4 regions of the Sphingobacterium sp. BN32 genome follow, and region 1 is predicted to be linked to each of the others. Evidence: riboswitches for the same ligand, from Rfam matches in the RefSeq annotation. Region 1 holds a riboswitch; each other region holds the start of a gene.
What was found. Region 1 has a riboswitch for S-adenosylmethionine ahead of QYC40_RS15975 (methylenetetrahydrofolate reductase). Riboswitches for the same ligand answer to the same signal wherever they lie in the genome.

Region 1 (5,781 bases):
CCGCACGGTGACATTGAAAGACTCTTGGGCTAAGGAAGCAAAAAAGTAATTTCAGAAAATTATATAGAACAAAAGAGGAGCAAATGCTCCTCTTTTGTTTTATTTAAACTCAACTTATTATTAATAACCCACTTAACTCCCCTGCAGCCAAGCCTGCTCATACTTACTCCAAACCCGATTCCCTTCAGCTATCAATCCCTCATCACCGATCTGTTTCAAGATAGCCTGATACCTTTCCAACGCCCCTAAGCCAAGCTGAATACTATACAGATCATAGCCCTCAGAAGTTTCCATTATCCCCTTCTGATAATTCAACTTCTCGTCGATCGCTTTGATATTCTTTGCGGCCAGTTCTTTAGCTTTATCAAGCTCCTTCACCTTCACTAAGGTATCAGCAACTATGGCATTCAGATAGCTCTGACGCATGCTCTTCGGTTCCTTAGGCTGATGCGCATAAGCGACCAAGGCTAGCTTCTTCGCTTCCGCAAGCTTACTCTTCTGCACTAAACTCTCCAATCCTTGCGCATATAGATTCGGCTGCACATAAGAATCATAGATGAAATTAGAATCCGTATCAAAATAGTCAAGGGTCTTAATATCCGACCACTTGAACTTCTCTACCGCATTCGTATAGATTGCCTCTGTATTGATCAAAGTAGCATCATCCGCTTGTTGACCGACTTCTACCGGCATCAAACGATACACTAAACCTTCCGACGCCAGGTACTTATCCATGCCCATGAAAATATCACTAGGAGCCTGCTTTACAAAGTAAATTGGTCGCTCCCAATTGTTATTTTCCAACAAGCCCATCAGGCTCAGCTCAGCTCGCGACACATAATTCTGATTATAATCCCACTGCATATACTCCGGAATCGCATTTTCCCATTCCTGCGGAACTACCTTATTCTTCAAAACTTGCGCTCTATCAATCTTCAATTGCAACTTCTTGGTCGGCATCACATTCACATACTCCCCAGACTGCAATTGCATCATATTCTGTTGGTTATCCGACAGCATAATATCCAATACGGTCTTCACATCGGTATAACCCTCTACCCCCATATCATAAACCTGAATACCATCCCGTTGCCCACGCTTTACCTTATCATAGGCAAACCCCAATGGCAGAGCTTTCGACTGGTTGATATCCGTTAAAGCCTGCTCCACATACCAATCAGACTGCAGATATCCATAATTCAACACGCGCACATCCGGTCTAACACCTTCTACCTCTTGTAAATACCACAGCGGGAAAGTATCGTTATCCGCATAAGTGAATAGGATGGCATTTGGTGCACAAGAATTTAACATGTTCATGGCGAAATCCCTGGTCATCATTCGCTCCGAGCGGTTATGATCATTCCAATTTTCCTTCAACAGCAATGTCGGTACAGCCAATAAACAGATGGCCGAACTGGCCAAGGCTAAGGTTTTCGCCGGAACCTTCACCAGGCTCTTCAACAAGTCTACAACAGCAATGACCCCTAACCCAATCCATATCGCAAACACGTAGAATGAACCCGCATAAGCATAATCTCGTTCTCTAGGCTGATTAGGCGTCTGATTCAAATAAATCACGATCGCTAAACCCGTGAAAAAGAACAGCAGTCCCAAAATAGCAGTATCCTTCTTGCTCTTCTTCAACTGCCATAATATTCCAAGAAAACCAAGCAATAAAGGCAAGAAGAAATAAGTATTCCTACTCGGATCCTTTAACATGCTATCCGACAGATGCGACTGACCCGGCAGGCGTAGATTATCAAGAAATGTAATTCCCGACAACCAATTGCCCGCATAAACCTGCCCCTGACTAGGGACATCGTTCTGACGGCCAACAAAGTTCCACAGAAAATAACGAGCATACATATGGTTCAACTGATAATTGAAGAAGAACTTCAAATTATCACCCATAGTAGGCGATTGCCCTTCAGGAATATTTAAATACTGACGATAAAATGCAGCATGCTTATCGCTATATATCCTTGGAAACAACATCTCCTTGTCATACACATAGCGGTTATTGCTGCTAATCTTGGTATAGCGATCAGCATCCTTTCGATAGGTCGAACCCGTAGTCATATCGATAGGACGAGCATCGAAACTCTGCCCTTTAAATAAAGGCTCCGATTGATATTGCTCTCGACTTAGATAACTCAATAAATTAAATGCATTATCCGGATCATAATTATTCAACGATATATTGGTTTGTGCGCGGATCAGCAACAAACTATACGACCCGAATCCTAAAAAGATAAAGCTCAAACTCAACAGCGCCAAATGCATAATCGGCTTTGCCTTACGACTCGCATAATAAAGCCCGAAGACAATCCCTCCGACTAATAGCGCGATGAAAAACGCCACACCCGATCCAATCGGAAGCCCCAGACTATTAACAAAGAAAAGATCGAAATTAGCAGCAAAGCGAACGCTATACTGAATAACACCCCATAGCACAAATGCTAAGGCCAATACGCCCCAACCTAAGGATTTAGCAATCCCCTTCCACTCGACCTTACTCGTCTTGCGGAAGTAAATCATCAAAGCGATGACTGGGATAGTCAGCAGATTCAACAAATGCACGCCGATGGAAAGCCCCATCACATAGGCAATGGCCAATAACCACTTATTGCTATCCGCTTCGTCGGCTCTCGCATCCCATTTCAACGCCAACCAAAACACAACGGCGGTACATAGCGACGACATTGAATACACCTCCGACTCCACTGCCGAGTACCAAAAAGAATCTGTAAAACTATAAGCTAATGATCCGACAATCGCGGCACCCAAAACTTGATATAACTTTGCCGAAGTCCATTCCCCATCTTGCAAAACCAGCTTCTTCGCAATCGCGCTGATTGTCCAAAATAAAAAAACAATGGTCAACCCACTGAAAATTGCCGAACCAATGTTCATCCAATAAGCCACTTTACTGACATCCCCCATTGCAAAATTCGAAAACACATTCTGTATCATCAGAAACAATGGTGCTCCAGGTTGATGAACAACCTCTAATTTATGCGCCGAAGCAATAAATTCGCCCGTATCCCACCAGCTGCTGGATTTTTCAACACTCAATATATAAACTATTGTTGCCAGGATTCCACAGCTCCAGCCGAGAAGGTTATTAAGTTTTTGAAAGCTCATAAGAGTAAAGGTTAGTTTTTCGGAATAAAGATAAACTGAAAAGCAGCAACTGCACTCCGCTTAACAAATTTTAACAGAAATCAAGCCCCCAAACAACTCGCCCAATAAAATATTAAAAATAAAAAACCAAGACTCTCGTCTTGGCTCTTCTATCTTATATCACAAAACCGAGTCTAAAACATCGGCTCCACGCTCTAATATCTGATGTCTAAAATCTAATCTCTAATGCTAAACCAACTTCTGCACAATCTTCTTCGTTGGCCCCGGATTACTCATGGTATAGAAATGCAAAACTGGCGCGCCAAACTCAATCAGCTCTTTACACTGCTGAACCAACCATTCCTCACCTACCTGACGTACATCGGCATTTGTTTTACACGCATCCACAGCATCACTCAATTCCTCAGGAATATCCAAGTGGAAGATACGAGGAAGCGTGATTAGTTGGTTCTTCGTGGTCAACGGTTTTAGGCCCGGGATAATCGGAACATTGATGCCATGCTCGCGACACTTCGTCACAAATTCCTTATACTTCTCTACGTTGAAAAACATCTGTGTAACAATAAATTCTGCGCCCATCTCTACCTTCTTCTTCAACCATTTAAAATCGGTGTTGAAGTTTGGCGCCTCGAAGTGCTTCTCCGGATAACCCGCCACACCGATACAGAAATCGGTCTTCGCCGAGCTCTCGATATCCTCATGCAGATAACGACCGTTGTTCATATCCACCACCTGCTCCAAAAGATCCGTTGCGTAGGCATGCCCACCGACGGTAGGGATAAAGTCTGAATCGCCTTTTCTCGCGTCGCCACGCAGTACTAAGACATTATCAATACCCAAGAAGTTAAGATCGATTAAAGCATTCTCCGTTTCCTCCTTCGTGAAACCGCCACAGATCAAATGCGGAACCGCATCCACCTTGTACTTACTCATAATCGCAGCACAGATAGCAACTGTGCCGGGACGCTTCCTATAGGCAACACGCTCTAACAAACCACTGGAATGCTGCTTATACAAGTAATCCTCGCGATGGTAAGTAACATCGATAAAAGGCGGATTGAACTCCATTAGTTCATCCATTGTCTTGAAAATACTCTGGATTCCCTGTCCTTTTGCCGGCGGCAATAACTCAAATGAATATAGGGTCTTCCCCTTTGCGTTCTTAATGTGGTCTACGATTTTCATAAATTTCCTTTAGGCTTAGAGAAAACGCAGCGATACCTGAGTTTCAGCTTATCTTTCCCTAACGGGGTAGAATTTAGCACCTTGTCAAGGGACAGGTTGCTAAGGCTTCAGCGGGTCTAGTCCCTCTGCCTTTCTCTATAAGCGAGGGCTAATATCGCTAATAGAAGCAAGAACTCAAAATGAAAACCAGAAAATAAAATGGAAAAATAACGAAAACCTCGTTCTATTGCTCGAAATACATATCGATCAGTCCTTCAGGAAGTCGAAGTACAACAACCTGTTCCTCAGGATCTATCCCTACAATGAAGTTTTCGTTCAATGGAAACATCACTTCCGTGCCATCCATATCTACGGTAGCAATAAACTGTTGCGGCATCTCTTGCACCTGCGTAATCTCGCCCAACTCACCCTCCTCCTCTTCTATCGCAACATAGCCTACCAAGTCTGTATATCGGAAATCATCAGGATCACGCTCAGGTTTCTGATCCAAGGGCAAATACATTTTCTTGCGGATCAAGGGGTGCGCCTTATCGATATGGTCAATATCCTCAAAAGTAGCGTAGGCCGTACTATTATTATACATCTTCAGCGTATCAACGAAATAGGGTACTAACTTCTTGTTGACCTCGAGAAACAAAACATCAAAATCCAAATCCATATAGTCCTCAAATTCAAAGAATAATTGAACTTCTCCTTTCAACCCGCGGGTTTTACTTATGTAACCTATATAGAATGTTTGATCGATTGTCATAGCCTGAATTAAAATGCAAAAATACAGAAATAATCGGACAATAAAACGCCTTGCGAAAGCTAGACGATCACTCTGAAATTTAACAATTAGGAAAATCAAAAAGATATAAAAATCAGGTAAAAGGCGACCATCTAATCGATTGACAACTAGTTGTTAAAACAACCTAATGTTACCAAAATGTTACGTATTCACCAAAAACGATATTTACACGCTGTTGCATATGCAATCGTTTGCATCAAAATACGCAAACGTTTGAGTTCAAAAAGCATATAGCATTCTATTTACAAAAAGTTAATATTGTCGCAACAATACTAAATTGTGTAGCCAAAATCTACTTTTATTAAACACGACACTTATGTGCAAAAAAAGATTATCCAGGGCATTTCTTGCCAGTACATTTTATCCAATTACATCTGTGCTGACATTAGCCCTACTTACTCCCGATGCCGTGCTTGCATCTAACCTCAAGGAATCCAGCTCGATCCATGCCGTTGCTTTCCAAGAAGTAATAACCGGTACGATCAAAGGTGCAACAGGAGCATTATCCGCTGTCACCATCAGCGTGAAAGAAAATCCGAAAATCATCTCTTCAACAGACGAAAATGGTGCTTTCTCGATCGATGCCAAAATTGGCCAAACGCTAATTATTTCTGCTGTAGGTTATGAAAAGGTAGAGCGGAAAATCGAATCCAACAACA
Region 2 (5,781 bases), 110 kb from region 1:
ATATAGTGTCAAGCTGATTTTCACCACGAACCAAGTCTAGGTGTAAAGCGTGAACCGGAAGACTAACTGCTGTGTCTTCGTTGTCACGTAGCGCTTCGAAATAAGTAGCAACGATTAATTTAACGCCTTTCGCAGCAGCAGCAAGTTTTTCAAAAACTTTACCGTACAATGCGCGAGTAGCATCATCAATATCAAGCGCTAAGAAAGGCTCGTCGATTTGAACGTATTGAGCACCAGCTTCCGCTAATTTTGATAAGATTTCTTCGTATACAGGAAGTAAGTTGTCGATAAGGTCGATACGGTTAAATCCTGATTCTTTTTCTTTACCTAATAATAAGTAAGAGATTGGGCCAAGGACAACTGGCTTAGTTTCGATACCCAATTGTTTAGCTTCGTTATATTCGCTTAAGAATTTTTCAGAAGTTAATTTGAATTCTTGGTTTTTTACAAACTCAGGAACGATATAGTGGTAGTTCGTGTCGAACCATTTTGTCATTTCCATAGCCGTAACATCTACGCCACCCTCTTGGAAACCACGTGCCATCGCAAAATATAAGTCTAAGTTATATTGGCGATCGATTTTATTTAATAATGAATTGTAACGAGCAGGGATTGCACCTACAGTTAAAGATAAGTCTAATACTTGATCGTAAAAAGAGAAGTCATTTGATGGGATCAAATCGATACCCGCCTCTTGTTGAGTCTTCCAGTTGCCTTCACGGATTTTCAGTCCAGCTTGCAATAATTCTTCCGCGCTAATTTTTTTCGCCCAGTAAGCTTCGTTAGCTTTCTTTAGCTCGCGGAATGCACCCACACGTGGGTAACCTAAGTTGTTCGTTAATAACATACAGTATTGAATAAATTTTTAATCTACTATTTTACTTTGCTAGAGAAGGCCACTTAGGACTAGTGAACTTGGCTTATCATTCCTTTTTAAAGGTAGAATTTAGCACCTTGTCAAGAGACAGGTTGCTAAGGCTTCATCGGGTCTATTCCCTCTGCCTTTCTCTATAAGCGACGGCTAAGATATGGAGAAGATTTGAATAAAACAAAAAAAGATTTTAGATATTAGATTTTAGACATTAGACTCTTGTTTGAACAAAAAAAGTAGTTAGTATTTAGTAGTTAGTAGTTAGACCTAGGGCGGAAAACCATTTTTAGGCATTAGATAAGAGAACCTGTCTTGAAGCAGGAAACGAAGGATTCAAGGATTGACAGGATATTTGGCATGCGGTAAAAGTGAGGGACAAATTGCCCACCATAGGTCTTTATACTAAGTACTAAATACTAAATACTATTTCAAAACAAACCAAAAAAAAGAACCTGCATTGCTGCAGGTTCTAAAATCTTACATCTAATATCTAAAATCTAGATTCTAAAATCTAGTAACGATACGCTTCCGGTTTGTAAGGACCTTCTACGGTAACACCGATATAGGCTGCTTGTTCTTGTGTTAGTTCCTCTAATTCTACACCGATATGAGCTAAGTGCAAACGAGCAACTTTCTCATCTAGGTGTTTAGGAAGTGTGTACACTTGTTTTTCGTATTGGTCTGTATTAGTCCACAACTCCAGTTGCGCAAGCGTTTGGTTAGTGAACGAGTTTGACATCACGAAAGAAGGGTGACCAGTCGCACAGCCTAAGTTTACTAAACGGCCTTCAGCTAATAAGATAATATCTTTACCGTCGATGGTATATTTATCAACTTGCGGTTTGATTTCCACTTTAGTCGATCCGTAGTTTTCGTTTAACCAAGCAACATCGATTTCATTATCGAAGTGTCCGATATTACAAACAACTGTTTTATCTTTCATTGCTTTGAAGTGTTCTGGACGAACGATATCCTTGTTACCTGTCGTCGTTACAACGATATTAGCTTCAACGATCGCATCAGCCATTTTCTTCACTTCGAAACCTTCCATTGCTGCTTGCAACGCACAGATAGGATCAATTTCCGTAACGATTACGCGAACTCCCGCTGAACGTAACGATTCTGCAGAACCTTTACCCACATCGCCGTAACCTGCTACAACCGCAACTTTTCCTGCTAACATTAAGTCTGTAGCGCGACGGATCGCATCTACTAAAGATTCGCGGCAGCCATATTTATTATCAAATTTCGATTTAGTAACCGAGTCATTTACGTTGATTGCTGGTAAGTGCAATGTACCGTTTTTCATGCGCTCGTATAAACGGTGCACGCCGGTTGTAGTCTCTTCAGAAAGACCTCTGATGCCATCGATTAACTCAGGGAATTGATCGAACACCATATTGGTCAAATCACCACCATCATCTAAAATCATATTTAAAGGTTGACGTTCTTCGCCGAAGAATAAAGTCTGCTCAATACACCAGTTGAATTCCTCTTCGTTCATCCCTTTCCAGGCGTAAACCGGAATTCCCGCTGCAGCGATTGCCGCAGCCGCATGATCTTGTGTTGAGAAGATGTTACATGATGACCAAGATACATCTGCACCTAATTCTACCAATGTCTCGATTAACACAGCAGTCTGAATCGTCATGTGCAAACAGCCGGCAATACGAGCACCTTTTAAAGGTTTAGAAGCACCAAACTCTTTACGAAGGCTCATTAATCCTGGCATCTCTGCTTCTGCCAATTCTATTTCTTTACGACCCCATTCTGCTAAAGAGATATCTTTCACTTTGTAAGGTACGTAGGTAGTTTCTAATGATGACATAAATAATCTTTATTTTAGTTTTTTGCGATACAAAATTACTTGATAGCCAACTCAATTCAAAATGCAATAGCATTATACCTGTAGAAATTGACATTAACTTGAGGAACCTTGCTTGACGTAACTCAGTTTTAAGACTATATTTGCATAAACTAAAAAGTAAAGAAAATGTACCCAGAATATCTAGTAGCTCCAATGCGTCAAGAACTTGTAGACGCAGGATTCCAAGAATTAAAAAGTGTTGAAGAAGTTGATGCAGCGATCCCTTCTGAAGGAACTGTGTTCGTTGTTGTAAACTCCGTATGTGGTTGTGCGGCAGCAAATGCACGCCCTGCTGCGAAAGCTGCAGTAAAAAACGCTAAACATCCGGACAAATTAGTTACGGTATTTGCAGGTATGGAAAAAGACGCTGTAGATAAAGCACGCCAGTATATGTTGCCTTATCCTCCATCGTCTCCAGCAATGGCATTATTTAAAGATGGACAGCTAGTCCACATGATAGAAAGACACATGATTGAAGGCCGTCCGGCTCAAATGATTGCTGACAACTTAGTCGCAGCATTTGACGAATACTGCTAACAATCTTTGTATTTTGAATTTTGAATACTGAAAAAGCTTCTTTTATTTTTAAAAGAAGCTTTTTCTTCATACAGACTTTTCTTTGTATTTTTAGCGATCAACCAACAATTATGAGAAAGGCAAGCCTTTATATTTGCATACTATTCAGTATATCCCTTTTGTTTTCCTGCACCAGCAATCAGCAGATTGACTTAATCGTATACAACGCCAAGGTGTATACGGTAGATTCTTCGTTTCGAACGGTTGAAGCCATCGCCATTAATAATGGTGTTTTCATAGACCGCGGGAATTCGCAAGACCTACTCAATAGATACAATGCTAAAGAAAAGATTGATGCTGCCGGCAAGTTCATCTACCCCGGATTTTACGACTCGCATGGACACTTCTTCCTCCTGGCGGATGCTATGGACGAAGTCAATCTCTTGGGCACGGCTTCCTATGATGAGCTCCTCAGTAGATTACAGACTTATATAGCGGCAAATCCGGATAAGAAATGGATTATTGGTAGTGGTTGGGATCAAAACCTATGGCCGGATAAGCAATTCCCGACCAAAGACTCTTTGGATAAATATTTTCCGGATGTTCCAATCTTCCTTTCTCGTGTAGACTACCATGCTGCTTTGGTCAATAGCAAAGCATTAGCAGCAGCCTCTATCGACAGTGTTTTTATGGTCGAAGGTGGACTGATTTCATCGAATGAAGAAGGTGAATTAGACGGTATCTTGTTGGACAATGCAATGAAGCTCGTTAGCGAGCATATTCCGGTGCAGAACAACGATGTTCTGGTGAAGATGCTTCAAAGAACCCAAGACTCATTATTTTCGGTAGGATTAACCAGCATAGTGGATGCAGGTTTGACCGAACAGCAGATCGACGCACTGAAAGTCTTTTACAACGCCGATTCTTTGCAGATTCGTAACTATGCGATGGTCGCTGCCAATGCGAAAAGCGTAAAGAATTACCTGCGTTCCGGTACCTTTGAGTCTGAGCGTTTAACGGTACGTTCCTTTAAGCTTATGGCAGATGGGGCCCTGGGCTCCCGCGGTGCCTGTTTACTGCACCCCTACCATGACGCGCCGACGAACGGCTTTTTATTGCAGAGCCCCGAAGAATTCGACGATATAATTAAGCAATTAGCTAAAAGCAATTTCCAGGTAAACACGCATGCCATTGGAGATTCTGCCAATCGTCTTATCCTGGACACCTACGGCAAATATCTTAAGGATTCGAAAGACCGTAGATGGCGTATTGAGCACGCCCAAATCATTGCACCCGGCGACTTTAAGAAATTTAAACAGTTCTCCATTATCCCTTCTGTACAGCCTACGCACGCGACTTCTGATATGTATTGGGCAGAAGAACGCTTGGGACATGAGCGCATGAAGGGAGCTTATGCTTATCGAGATTTATTGGAACAATATGGATTGCTCGCTTTGGGAAGCGATTTTCCCGTGGAACATTACAATCCCTTATACGGATTCCACGCAGCAGTTGCTCGCGTCGACAAGAACAATTTTCCGAAAGGCGGTTTTCAATTCGAGAATGCCATCACCAGAGAACAGGCTTTACGCGGCATGACGATCTGGGCGGCCTATGCTTGTTTCCAAGAGAAGAAAAGAGGAAGCATAGAAAAAGGCAAGGATGCCGACTTTATTATCCTGGATGAAGACATCATGCAGGCTGCTCCGGAAAAGCTCCGCGATATTAAAACCCTGCAAACCTTCGTGGCAGGTGAATCAGTCTTTAAAAGAAATAGATAACTATAAATTAGCGAGCTCATGTAGCTCGTTTTTCTTTTGTACACGGTAGATCAACCAACAGAATAACAGCGCAATGGGCAGCCCTAGCATCACATAAACAAACAACATAAACTTTAAGTAGTACAACGAAAGAATATCGCGCTCGACCTCTTGCCCCATATATACGTTGTCGTATTTGCTATTGTAATAGCTATGTGTGGCTGCCAATGCTTGAAACATGCGACGAACTTTATTCTTAGGCAATGCTTCCAGATATGCAAAGTCGCTAATATCGCGCATCTTAAAATGATTGTAGGAACGCCGCAGATGCTCGCCCACTTCTCTCTCGCTACCCCCGATTGCATCTATAATGGAAACGTAGTCCGTATATTTAAAGCCCATCCAAGCCTTGGCCGTTGTCAGATAGGGAACTTTTTTCGAGAACAGTGGTACGACGAACAGGGTAATTAATTCTACCTTTCCCACGTTGGTACCCCCAGCCAACTCGAAATAGGAAAAAGGAATAACACGCATGCGATCCACATGCCAATCATTTAACTCAATAAAATCGAAAGACTCGTAAGGTTTAATATCATTGACCGACTCCAAACGCACCACTTCCGCTAAATTATAGCGAATGCTCTTCCCCATGGGAATAAAGATAAACACGGAAATTAGGCATAGCGACAGGTAAAGGTAAATGTCGACCGCATAGACTTGTGAAAATAGACGGCGCCCCAGATATAAACCTTTAAAATATCGATCGC
Region 3 (5,781 bases), 1.7 Mb from region 1:
AATTAACGAATTTTAACAGTTCGTGTTTTGAAGTACATTTCTCCTTGTGAATGAACAAGTATTGCCACAAAAATTATACCTAAACCCAATTCCCTAAAATAATATATTGATCTCCATTAAATAATATTCGCTATTTTTACCATGATTTATAATCGGGGACATGTTAAAACAAACGTTACAGCAGAAATTATTACAAAAATTATCGCCTCAGCAGATTCAATTTATCAAACTTCTTCAGGTGCCTACGGTATCGCTTGATGCTCGTATTAAAGAAGAATTAGAAGAGAATCCTGCGCTTGAAGACGGCAGTTTGGCCAATATGAATGAGCCTGTCGAGGAATATCCAGACAAGGATCCTGACGATGATTTTAACGCAGAAGATAGCAGCTACGAAGATGAATTTTCCGTAGATGAATACATACAAGAAGATGATTATAAGGACTATGGCGGCGGCTACGATTCGGATGACGATGATAATAAGAAAGAAATGCCTATCGCTATCCAAGATTCATTCTTCGAAAATTTACAGAACCAGCTTGATTTATTAGCCCTTTCCAATAAAGATTACTTAATCGGTCAACAAATCATCGGCAGCTTAGACGACGATGGTTATTTACGTCGCCCTATCCCCTCATTGATTGACGATTTAGCATTCTCGCAGAACGTTATCGTTGAAGAAAAGGATGTGGAAGAAATGCTGCGTATTATTCAGGAGTTTGACCCAGCGGGCATTGGGGCGCGCAGCTTACAAGAGTGTTTAGCAATACAATTACGCAAAAAAGATCAGGAGAACCCGATTATACAAAAGGCCATGCAGGTGGTGGAAAACTATTTGGAAGAATTTACGAAAAAGCATTACGACAAAATCGAAAAGCAGTTAGGCGTAAATTCGGAAGAGCTGCGAGACATTGTCAATGAAATTCTTAAACTGAACCCCAAACCGGGAGATTCGGGAGCAGCAGCAGGAAAACAACTTCATATCATCCCCGACTTCCATATCAGCAATAACGACGGTGTGCTACACCTAACGCTTAACGGCAGAAATGCTCCTGAGCTACGCGTATCCCGCTCCTACCAGGAGATGTTTGAACATTATGAGAAAGCGGAAAAGAACGATAAGAAGATGCGCGAAGCGGTACAGTTTGTAAAACAGAAACTCGACTCCGCAAAGTGGTTCATCGATGCCATCAAACAAAGACAACAGACACTCCTAAAGACCATGAACGCCATCATGGAATATCAATACGAGTATTTCCTAACCGGAGATGACCGCATGCTTAAACCTATGATCTTAAAAGACATAGCTGACCGCATTGAAATGGATATTTCAACTGTATCCCGCGTCGCAAACTCCAAATACGTACAAACGGAATTCGGCACGTTCTTGCTTAAGTCTTTCTTCTCGGAAGCTATACAAACAGAATCTGGCGAGGAAGTATCCAATAAAGAAGTAAAGAAAATCCTTGAAGAATGCATCGCCAACGAAGACAAACGCAAACCACTTGCCGACGAAAAACTTACTGAAATCCTAAAAGAAAAAGGTTACTCCATCGCTCGTAGAACGGTCGCAAAATACCGCGAAGCCATGAATATTCCGGTAGCGAGGTTGAGGAAGGAACTTTAGGTAGTGATTAGTATTTAGTAGTTAGTACTTAGTATTTAGACCTAGGGCGGCTATAGATTTTGGACATTAGACGTTAGATATTAGATTTTAGAGCAGGGCGCCGATTAGGCGCCTTTATTTTTGGTTGATTGTTTTTGAAGAGACAGGAGATATTTTTTTCAGTTGTTTTGACACTATGGTTTGTCTTGAAACAGGAAAGGAAGGATGCAAGGATAGACCAGGATCCTGTCAATCCTTAAATCCTTGCTTTCCTGGTTCAAGACAAAAATCTAATGCCGCCCTAGGTCTTTATATTAACTACTAAGTACTAAGTACTGAAGACTAAATACTAGAGACTAAATACTAAAGACTAACTACTATCACCCAACAGCAACTCAACCCTTCGTCGACTCAAACCCAATGCAAACCCAATGCAAACCCAATACATACCCAATTCAAACCCAATGTAAACCCATTGTTTAACCCTTTATCAACCCAATCATAACCGCTCCAAAAGGGCGCTTATTAGGTTATAAAAAGCTTTTGATAAAAGCCATATATCTACTAGTATCATTTGAAGCATCTTGCCTCTCCCTACATGCTTCAGATCATCCTGAAAAATATTTTTTTTGAAAAATTTGGAATTTTAAAATAATATCTACTAAATTTGTAGAGTATTCAGAATTGCCATAGCAATACCAACCGAGTGAAGACACCGCGGTGGTAAAACAATACGGGTATCATGCCAAAATAAACGCAATAGCTTTATTTCACCCTTTCTGAATGCAATTATGGTTAAACCCTTTTAATTCTTAATTGTATGTCAAACACAAAACCATTACAACAGCACCTTGAAGAGCAGTTTAAGAACTACTCCACTCAAGAACTTGTCATTCTCAACAACGACATCGTAAAAACAAATTGGGGAACAAGTAAATCTGCATTTCGCACTGCCTTATTATCTGCATTATCAAAAAGAGGAATTGATCTTTCGGCAATTATCTCGAAGGAAGATGGAATCACACTGATACAACGAGTAGCAGTACGCTTGGAAGCGAATAGACTGGTTGCAATCTAATAGTAGTTAGTATTTAGTAGTTAGTAGTTAGTATTTAGACCTAGGGCGGGAATAGATGTTTTACGTTAGAGATTTGGTTTTGTCTTTCAGCTAGAAAATGAAATGACAGGTTGGCTTGAACCAGGAAAGGAAAGATAAAAGGATATACAGGATCCTGCTAATCCTTAAATCCTTCCTTTCTTGGTTCAAAACAAACTTTCCTGATTCAAGACAAACTCTCTCTTCCTGTTCAAAAACAAACCAGCAAAAAGAAAGGCGCCTAATCGGCGCGCTGCTCTAATTTCTAACATCTAATACATCACTCCTATTCCCGCCCAAGGTCTAACTACTAACTACTAACTACTAACTACTAACTACTAAATACTAAGTACTAAAGACTATTCCCCAGCAAGCGCATACAACGCAAAGGTCCCTAGCCAGTGTGAGCCCATGTAGTCATCTTTTGCAGAGATATTTCCGATGGAAAATGCGATATGGTTTTCAGCGATTGCTTTCAGGGCTTCCAGTTCTGGGATTTGTTTTACGATTCCTTTTAAGCAGACAGCTCGGCTGTAATTTAGACCATCTAGATGCACTAACTTTCCATCAGTCCGATCTTTTACTACGGCCGGCTCTAACTTAAAGTCTTTATCAAAAAGAACGGGCATAAATGTCTTTAGCCAAGCATTATAATCCTGCTTATTCATTACTTTGCTCATCAGAAATGCTTCTTCCAAACAAGGTGAGAGGAAGTCATTTCCACTAGGTTCATATGCCAGATTACAGTTGACATCCTGTTTGTAGTAACGAAGGCTATGTTCTTTAATTACTTCTTCGAAGGATTTGTCGCCCACGGTACGTGCATAATCTAGCGACAGGGAAAGACCGAAAGCTGTGTTATCATGCTGCCCGGTACGTATCGGGTAAAGTTGCTTCGGAAGATACTCCTTGTAGCGCTGTACTAGTAAATCGACTAAGGGTTGTAAGGCCTGCTCCCAGCGTTTTGCATCCGGGTCGTTCCAAGTGTGCAGCTCCTCCTGCAATTTAAAAAGCCATGCCCAACCGTAGGTACGTTCAAACCCGAGATTATTCTTATCCTCAAAAAAAGCTTTCTCGATGATTACATTATCAGCAGTAATATGCTGATTAAGAACTTTACGAACCTCTCCATTAGCGTCCAGTTCTGGAAACTGCTTCATGAGCTTCACGATAGACCAATATCCGTGGACTGAAGAGTGCCAGTCGTAGCATCCGTAAAACACGGGGCGCAGGACTTTAGGTGTTTTTAAATCGACTTCCGATGCAAGAACCTGACCAAGTTTATTCGGATACTCTATCTGTAAACAATGTATTGGTAGAGCAAAGATATCTTTCGCTAGCGTTGCTGTAAGATGAGTTTTTTCAATTTCGGTTTTTTCTTTTTTAACGGTTTCCGATTGACATGAACTAAAAATACCGGATATCAATACTAACCCTAAAATCGTTGTACTTATGCGCATTTACTTTGGCTTTATATTTGATTTATAAGCAGTAAATTTATAACAATAAAACAAAATAAACCAAAACATGAATATCACAGATTTAATTTCCGGCAATATCGGCTCCCAAGCTGTAGAGAGTATTTCTCAAAAATTAGGCGTAGACAAAGATAAAGCACAGTATGTAGTTGCTGCCGCAGTACCCTTGATGATGTCTGCTTTAAACTACAACGCGAACAAAAGTCCCGAGCAAGCGAATGGCATTCAAAATGCGATCGACAGCAAACATAACGGTAGTATCTTCGACAATTTGGGTGCATTGTTCAACGAAGGCCCTACCGAGGATGAGGATAAGATCGTAAACCATATGTTTGGTAGAAACACGGATAACGTAAAGGAAACCTTATCGGCAAAAACAGGATTAGATATTAAGAAAATCGCAGGAATTTTAGCTTTAGTAGCTCCGCTTGTTATGGGCTACCTAGGTAAGAAGAAGCAAGAAAGCGCTGGTGAAGCGGGATCTTCTGGCGGTGGTATCGGCGATTTAATCGGTAGTGTTTTGGGCGGAGGCGGTTCGGGTGCTGCATCCGGCGGTTTAGGAGGTATTCTTGGTAACATCCTTGGCGGTGCGGGCGCAAACAGCTCCCAGCCAAATGTTGGAGGTGGCTTAGGCGATCTAGTTGGTGACTTCTTCAATCAAGATAAAGACAAAGAATCTAAAGGTGGAATTTTGGATGCTTTAACTGGCATGTTTGGAAAATAAGACATAAAACATAAACATATAGAGCAGGCTGCGCATTGATTTGCTGCAGCCTATTTTGTTTTAAACGATGCATGACCTTTGCCAGAAAAACAATTGATAGCAAATAGTATTTGAATTTCACCCTTGCGCCCTTATTTTCCGCTATCTTTGAGCTAATGGGAACCAAAGTCAGTTTTAAGAACGATTATTCGGAAGGCGCACACCCCCGGATACTCGAAGTGTTATTAGAGACAAACCTGCAACAAGAGGCAGGGTATGGATACGATCGCATCAGTGAACAGGCGAAAAGATTTATCAGAAAACATCTAGAGAACCCCGATACGCCTATCTATTTTGTTTCTGGAGGTACACAAGCCAATCTTCTAGTGATTAGTCACTTATTGAAACCTTATGAATCAGTAATCGCTGCGGACACGGGCCACATTCATGTACATGAGACTGGTGCTATTGAGTACGCGGGGCATAAAATTAATACGGTTCCGCATATCGATGGGAAATTGACGATCGAAGGAATTCAATCGATATTGGACTTGCATAATGACGAGCATATGGTAAAACCCGCTCTGGTCTATATCTCCCAAACGACGGAACTGGGAAGCATTTATACAAAAGAAGAACTTCAACTTATTTCTACACTGTGCAGGGAAAAGGGACTAAAACTGTTTATAGACGGAGCAAGGATGGCCGCCGCCCTCTGCAGTGAGAAGGTTTCCCTAGTGATCCGAGATGTTGCTGCGTATGCGGACGTTTTTTATTTGGGTGCGACGAAGAACGGAGGCTTACTTGGGGAAGCGATTATATTTACAAATTCCGCGCTTGCAGAAGGATTTTCCTATGCGATGAAGCAAAAAGGGGCATTGATGGCAAAAGGGCGCCTATT
Region 4 (5,781 bases), 1.3 Mb from region 1:
TTAATCGTTGTCCTAATCGTTGCAGGTTGGGTCTATTGGAATTACTACAATGTTTTTGGTGAGGGTGTAAAATCCGGCGTCTTGAACTATGCCGTGAAGAAAGGCAATATCTTTAAAACGTACGAAGGAAAACTGATTCAAGAGGGTTTTGGCGCAACGAAAACCGGCACAGGATTAACGAGCAATCAGTTTGAGTTTTCCGTAGAGAACGATTCAATATACCGTATTTTAGAAGTAAATAGTGGAAAGGTATTCGATCTTCACTATAAGGAATACCGTGGTGTGTTACCATGGCGAGGAAATACAGTCTACGTGGTAGACCAAATTATCCAAATGCGCGATTTAAAATCCGGTTCTTATTAAGCTGAGGCTATTATCAGATTGATATTTTTGCAAGCTTCTGAGTTCGATATTTTCAATACTTATCGCATTCAGAAGCTTGTTTATTAAAAAAACATTGCATAATTGATTTTAGCGATGTATATTTGCGCAGTGCCAAGCAATTGGTACCTAATCAAAACCCATCATTACGATTGGTCTTGATTTATAAAGAAGTGGCGAGAGACTGGCTCAAAGACCCACTGGCAACCTTCAATAACGATTGAAAAGGTGCCAATTCCTGTCCAAAGCAATTAAGCTGAGGAGCATATAAATGACAAAAGACTATGACTTCAACATTTACAAATTCTTTTATTGGATTTTCTAGCGGCAAACCTGCTAGCAATTCTTCCCTTACTATCTTTTTCGTCGTGAACACCTGTTCACGAATGCGCTAGTCGTCGGTATTCCCAGATTCCTTGGATAAGGAATTCTTATATCTTTACATGACGACCAAAGCTTAGCGACAAAAGAACATAATTCATTATTTATCATTTTAAAAAATTACAACAATGGCTGATATTAAGAACTTAAAATTTGAAACATTACAGGTACATGCAGGACAAGAAGTAGACCCTACTACTGGATCTAGAGCATTGCCAATCTACCAAACATCGTCTTATGTATTTGAGAATGCAGAGCACGGTGCTAATCTATTCGCATTAAAACAATTCGGAAATATCTATACCCGCATCATGAACCCGACAACGGATGTGTTTGAAAAACGCATCGCTGCATTAGAGGGAGGTGTTGCCGCAGTTGCTGTAGCTTCGGGACAAGCTGCACAGTTCATCGCTTTAACCAACATTTTAGAGGCTGGTGATAACTTTGTATCGGGTGCAAACCTCTACGGTGGTACATACAACCAGTTTAAAGTTTCTTTCAAACGCTTAGGCATCGAAGCTCGCTTTGCAGAAGATACCGACGCTGATAAAATTGAGGCTTTAATCGACGATAAAACGAAAGCTATCTACGTAGAAACGATCGGTAATCCGAGCTATAACATCCCGGATTTCGACCGCATCGCTGCTGTTGCGAAAAAACATGACCTTCCATTGATCGTTGACAATACATTCGGTGCTGGTGGATATTTGTTTAAGCCATTGGAGCATGGAGCGAACGTAGTTGTTGAATCCGCTACAAAATGGATCGGTGGCCATGGTACGAGTATCGGCGGTGTGATCATCGATGGTGGTAACTACAACTGGGGCAATGGAAAATTCAAGCAATTCTCTGAACCATCCGAAGGATATCATGGATTAGTGTTCTCAGATGTATTTGGTGAGAATGGTCCTTTTGGAAATATACAATTTGCTATTAGAGCGCGCGTGGAAGGCTTAAGAGACTTCGGCCCTGCCCTATCTCCATTCAACTCTTTCCTATTGGTACAAGGCTTAGAAACCCTATCCCTACGCGTACAACGCCATGTGGATAATACTTTGGAGATTGCACAATGGTTAGATGCTCATCCACAAGTGGAGAAAGTAAGCTATCCTGGATTGAAGAACCATCCGTATCATCAGAATGCGCAGAAGTATTTGAAGAATGGATACGGAGCAGTGTTGTCATTCACTGTTAAGGGCGGCGTGGAGAAAGCGAACGACTTTATCGATGCTTTGCAATTGATCAGCCACTTAGCGAATGTTGGGGATGCAAAGACTTTGATTATCCACCCTGCTGCAACTACGCATCAGCAGTTGAGCGCTGAAGATCAAGCGAAAGCCGGCGTTCTTCCAGGACAGCTAAGACTATCTGTAGGTATTGAGCACATCGACGATATCAAAGCAGATTTAGAGCAAGCTTTTGAGAAAATCAAATAGGTATCAGCATCAATAGATCGCAGATTAAATTAAAAAACGAAAAAAGAACACTAAAAGAATACCATGAGTAAAAAACTTGTTATCGGGATGTTTGGTTTCGGCGTTGTCGGCCAAGGATTATACGATATTATCAAGACGAAGGATTTAAATCTAGAGATTAAGAAATTTGTTATCAAAAATCCTGATAAGAAAAGAAGCCTTCCAGCTGAACTATTCACTACCGATGCAAACGCTATATTAGAAGATCCGGAAATCAATACCGTTGTCGAGTTAATCGACGATGCTGATGCGGCATTTGAGATCACGAAGCGTGCCTTATCTACTGGCAAGAACGTTGTGTCAGCAAACAAGAAAATGATTGCTACGCATTTAGAAGAGCTTGTTGAGATTCAACATCAGTATGGTACTTCGCTATTATATGAAGGTGCGGTTTGCGGAAGTATTCCGATCATCCGTAATCTGGAGGAATATTATGACAACGAATTATTGCACTCGGTGAGCGGTATTTTCAATGGATCATCAAATTATATTCTTTCTAAAATATTCAACGAAGATCAAAGCTACGATGTTGCTTTAAAGAAAGCACAGGATTTAGGTTTTGCAGAGACCGACCCTACCTTGGATGTGGGAGGCTTTGATCCTAAGTTTAAGTTAGCGATTGTTGCTTCGCATGCTTATGGTCTTTATATCAACCCGGACGAAATCCTTAACTTAGGTATCGACACCCTAGGCGATGCGGATATTCGTTACGCACGTGAGAAAGATTATAAGATTAAGCTGATTCCACTAGCTAAAGAAGTTGATAATCATCAAGTCGTTCTCTATGTCCTACCGAAGTTCATCAAAAAGAGCAATATCCTGTACAACGTAGAAAATGAGTATAACGGCGTATTGGTGAAAGCAGCCTTTGCCGATGAGCAATTTTTCTTAGGAAAAGGTGCTGGCGGCCACCCAACAGGCTCTGCTGTATTATCGGATATCACGGCGTTACGCTATGATTACCGCTACGAATACAAAAAACATTTGGATGCACAGCAAGTTGAGTATACAAAAGACTACAAAATATCCGTATATTTCAGATATGATGATGAAGATGTCTTAGAAAACATCAATTTCATCAATATTTCTGAACGTTTTTACAGTGAAAATCACAAATATGTGATTGGAACAATAAATATTCAGGAAATAATCGATAAAAGAGCCGTGATTCACCAGAAAGGAAATTTCATAGCCGAAATAATCTAAAATTGAAAAGGAGAAAGCGCAATAATTATTGCGCTTTTTTTTCTGCAAGTATCTGTTTCCAGAGGCCATCAAGAACTTTCATCCCTGTTGGTTTTCCAAAGAAAACATGAACGTTTTTATGTCATCACAAAGGCATTATGCGCTTAAAGGAAGAACATTTCTTAAATTCAAGAAAAACGACATGGTTTTTGCTTATTATATTTATTATATTTAGAAATAAACTTTAAATCTTGAGTATTATGAGAAAATGGAATGTGTTGGCTTTGTTGAACTTGGCGACTTTAAGCCTCTTTGCGCAGGATACGACCTCGCAGGTGGCAACCTCGTCTAACTCAACATTTGTCGTGATCGGTGTGGTTTTATTAGTGGTCGTGATCTTTATGCTCTACCGAAAACAAAAGAGAAAATTCAACGACTAAGAAATATAAGTTAACGACAAAGGCCTCGCAATGCGAGGCCTTTGCCGTTATATACTGTCTAATCTCTTTTGAGACCAAACTTCTCAATCTTACTATATAAGTGACTGCGTTGAATATCCAAATCGTCCGCTGTCTTAGAAACATTCCAATTGTTCTTCTCCAATTTATACTTAATGAATTCGCATTCGGAGAAATCTTTAAAATCTTGGAAAGAAGTGAACTGTTCGAAATCAAAACCTTCCTTCGCATCTGAAGAACCATTAGATTTCTGTGTTTGCGACACACCCTCTGGATTAGCAAACATACGAACGTCATTCTCGGTAATCTTCTTATCACAAAGAATAATAAGGCGCTCGATCATATTGCGAAGCTCGCGGATATTACCTGTCCATGGCAGAGCTTGCAAAGCTTTCATCCCATCCGGGGTAATTGTCTTCACCGGCATGCTATATTCAGCACAGATTTCCTCGCAAAACGCCGTTGCTAACGTTGGGATATCGTCTTTACGCTCAGTTAGTGAAGGTACGTGAATTAGGATCACACTTAAGCGATGGTACAAGTCCATACGGAAGTTGCCATCTTCAATTTCCTGAAGTAGATTCTTATTGGTCGCCGCAATAACACGCACGTTGACATCAATTTCCTTCTCACCTCCCACACGCGTAATCTTATTTTCTTGCAAGGCACGCAATACTTTCGCTTGTGCAGAAAGGCTCATATCACCGATCTCATCCAAGAATAGTGTTCCGCCATTCGCCTGCTCGAACTTACCGATACGCTGCTTAACCGCCGACGTAAATGATCCTTTCTCGTGTCCAAATAGTTCCGATTCGATCAATTCTGAAGGAATAGCCGCACAGTTAACCTCGATTAGAGGAGACGCCGCACGCATGGACTTCTCGTGCAACCAACGCGCAACAAGTTCCTTACCAGCACCGTTGGCACCCGTAATCAAAACTCTAGCTTCCGTAGGAGCGACTTTGTCAATAGTATCTTTAATCAAGCTGATGCCTGAAGAACTACCTAAGATCTCTTTTGTTTTTGAAAACTTACGCTTCAACACCTTAGTTTCCTTGACTAAGGAACCTTTCTCCAGCGCATTTCGAACGGTTATTAAGAGACGATTAAGGTCTAAAGGTTTTTCAAGGAAATCGAAGGCACCTTTACGAGCTGCTTCCACAGCAGTTTCGATCGTTCCATGACCAGAAACCATAATAAACGGAACATCGGAGAACTCCTTCGCAGTGCTCAACACTTCCATTCCATCCATCTTGTTCATTTTGATATCGCAAAGAACAAGATCAATTTTTTCCTTTTTTAATATTTTAAGTCCATCTTCTCCGTTGTCGACATCCAACACTTTATAATCTTCATATTCTAAGATATCACGTAAGGAACTACGTATCGGACGTTCATCATCGATGATTAAAACTGTGGTCATATTATCACTTTCAAGTTTATCGGTAAAAATTAAACATTAACTAAAATAGAAGCAAACTTTATAAGCCGGGTTCTGTATCCATTGCTGGACTTCTATCATTTATCTAGGCTTGCATTTACACGCAAGCTCAATCAACCTACCCATTACGAGTACCCGAAGGTAGAAAACGAGCAGCCTTCTAATCTCGCAACCTATTTGGTCTTTCAACACACGAGGTTTACCGTAATGCATGTCACCATACAATACCGTGAGCTCTTACCTCACGTTTTCACCCTTACCCCTTACGAGGCGGTATATTTTCTGTGGCACTTGCTGTCTATTGTGAAATAGCCTTCCCGTTAGGAAGCGTGTTGCTCTTTGTTGCCCGGACTTTCCTCTTTCCTGCTTTAATGCAGAACAGCGATAGAACCAGTTTGCTTCAATATGCAAAAGTAGGAAAAATATGCATATAAAGGTCTATTTCAATTTTTATGAAAAC

Region 2: it holds a riboswitch for S-adenosylmethionine, as region 1 does, so the genes downstream of both, metE (5-methyltetrahydropteroyltriglutamate--homocysteine S-methyltransferase) here and QYC40_RS15975 (methylenetetrahydrofolate reductase) in region 1, are expected to answer to the same signal.
Region 3: it holds a riboswitch for S-adenosylmethionine, as region 1 does, so the genes downstream of both, QYC40_RS08710 (5-oxoprolinase) here and QYC40_RS15975 (methylenetetrahydrofolate reductase) in region 1, are expected to answer to the same signal.
Region 4: it holds a riboswitch for S-adenosylmethionine, as region 1 does, so the genes downstream of both, QYC40_RS10420 (O-acetylhomoserine aminocarboxypropyltransferase/cysteine synthase family protein) here and QYC40_RS15975 (methylenetetrahydrofolate reductase) in region 1, are expected to answer to the same signal.

What each region holds. Positions count from the first base shown of each region.
Region 1 covers NZ_CP129963.1:3,754,133-3,759,913, forward strand. Annotated here, with positions in the region: gene QYC40_RS15965 (glutamine--tRNA ligase/YqeY domain fusion protein) at 1-49, shown strand, start outside; gene QYC40_RS15970 (DUF2723 domain-containing protein) at 133-3,147, opposite strand; gene QYC40_RS15975 (methylenetetrahydrofolate reductase) at 3,376-4,332, opposite strand; SAM riboswitch class I at 4,378-4,476, opposite strand; gene rimM (ribosome maturation factor RimM) at 4,556-5,083, opposite strand; gene QYC40_RS15985 (SusC/RagA family TonB-linked outer membrane protein) at 5,439-5,781, shown strand, end outside.
Region 2 covers NZ_CP129963.1:3,644,968-3,650,748, forward strand. Annotated here, with positions in the region: gene metE (5-methyltetrahydropteroyltriglutamate--homocysteine S-methyltransferase) at 1-847, opposite strand, end outside; SAM riboswitch class I at 918-1,017, opposite strand; gene ahcY (adenosylhomocysteinase) at 1,383-2,699, opposite strand; gene QYC40_RS15515 (BrxA/BrxB family bacilliredoxin) at 2,865-3,275, shown strand; gene QYC40_RS15520 (amidohydrolase) at 3,386-5,035, shown strand; gene QYC40_RS15525 (hypothetical protein) at 5,036-5,781, opposite strand, start outside.
Region 3 covers NZ_CP129963.1:2,070,416-2,076,196, forward strand. Annotated here, with positions in the region: gene rpoN (RNA polymerase factor sigma-54) at 161-1,624, shown strand; SAM-I-IV-variant riboswitch at 2,273-2,366, shown strand; gene QYC40_RS08710 (5-oxoprolinase) at 2,424-2,681, shown strand; gene QYC40_RS08715 (DUF2891 domain-containing protein) at 3,059-4,159, opposite strand; gene QYC40_RS08720 (DUF937 domain-containing protein) at 4,227-4,901, shown strand; gene QYC40_RS08725 (low specificity L-threonine aldolase) at 5,057-5,781, shown strand, end outside.
Region 4 covers NZ_CP129963.1:2,472,675-2,478,455, forward strand. Annotated here, with positions in the region: gene QYC40_RS10415 (hypothetical protein) at 1-363, shown strand, start outside; SAM riboswitch class I at 542-655, shown strand; gene QYC40_RS10420 (O-acetylhomoserine aminocarboxypropyltransferase/cysteine synthase family protein) at 891-2,198, shown strand; gene QYC40_RS10425 (homoserine dehydrogenase) at 2,262-3,443, shown strand; gene QYC40_RS10430 (LPXTG cell wall anchor domain-containing protein) at 3,683-3,862, shown strand; gene QYC40_RS10435 (sigma-54 dependent transcriptional regulator) at 3,921-5,303, opposite strand; RNA gene rnpB (RNase P RNA component class A) at 5,349-5,722, opposite strand.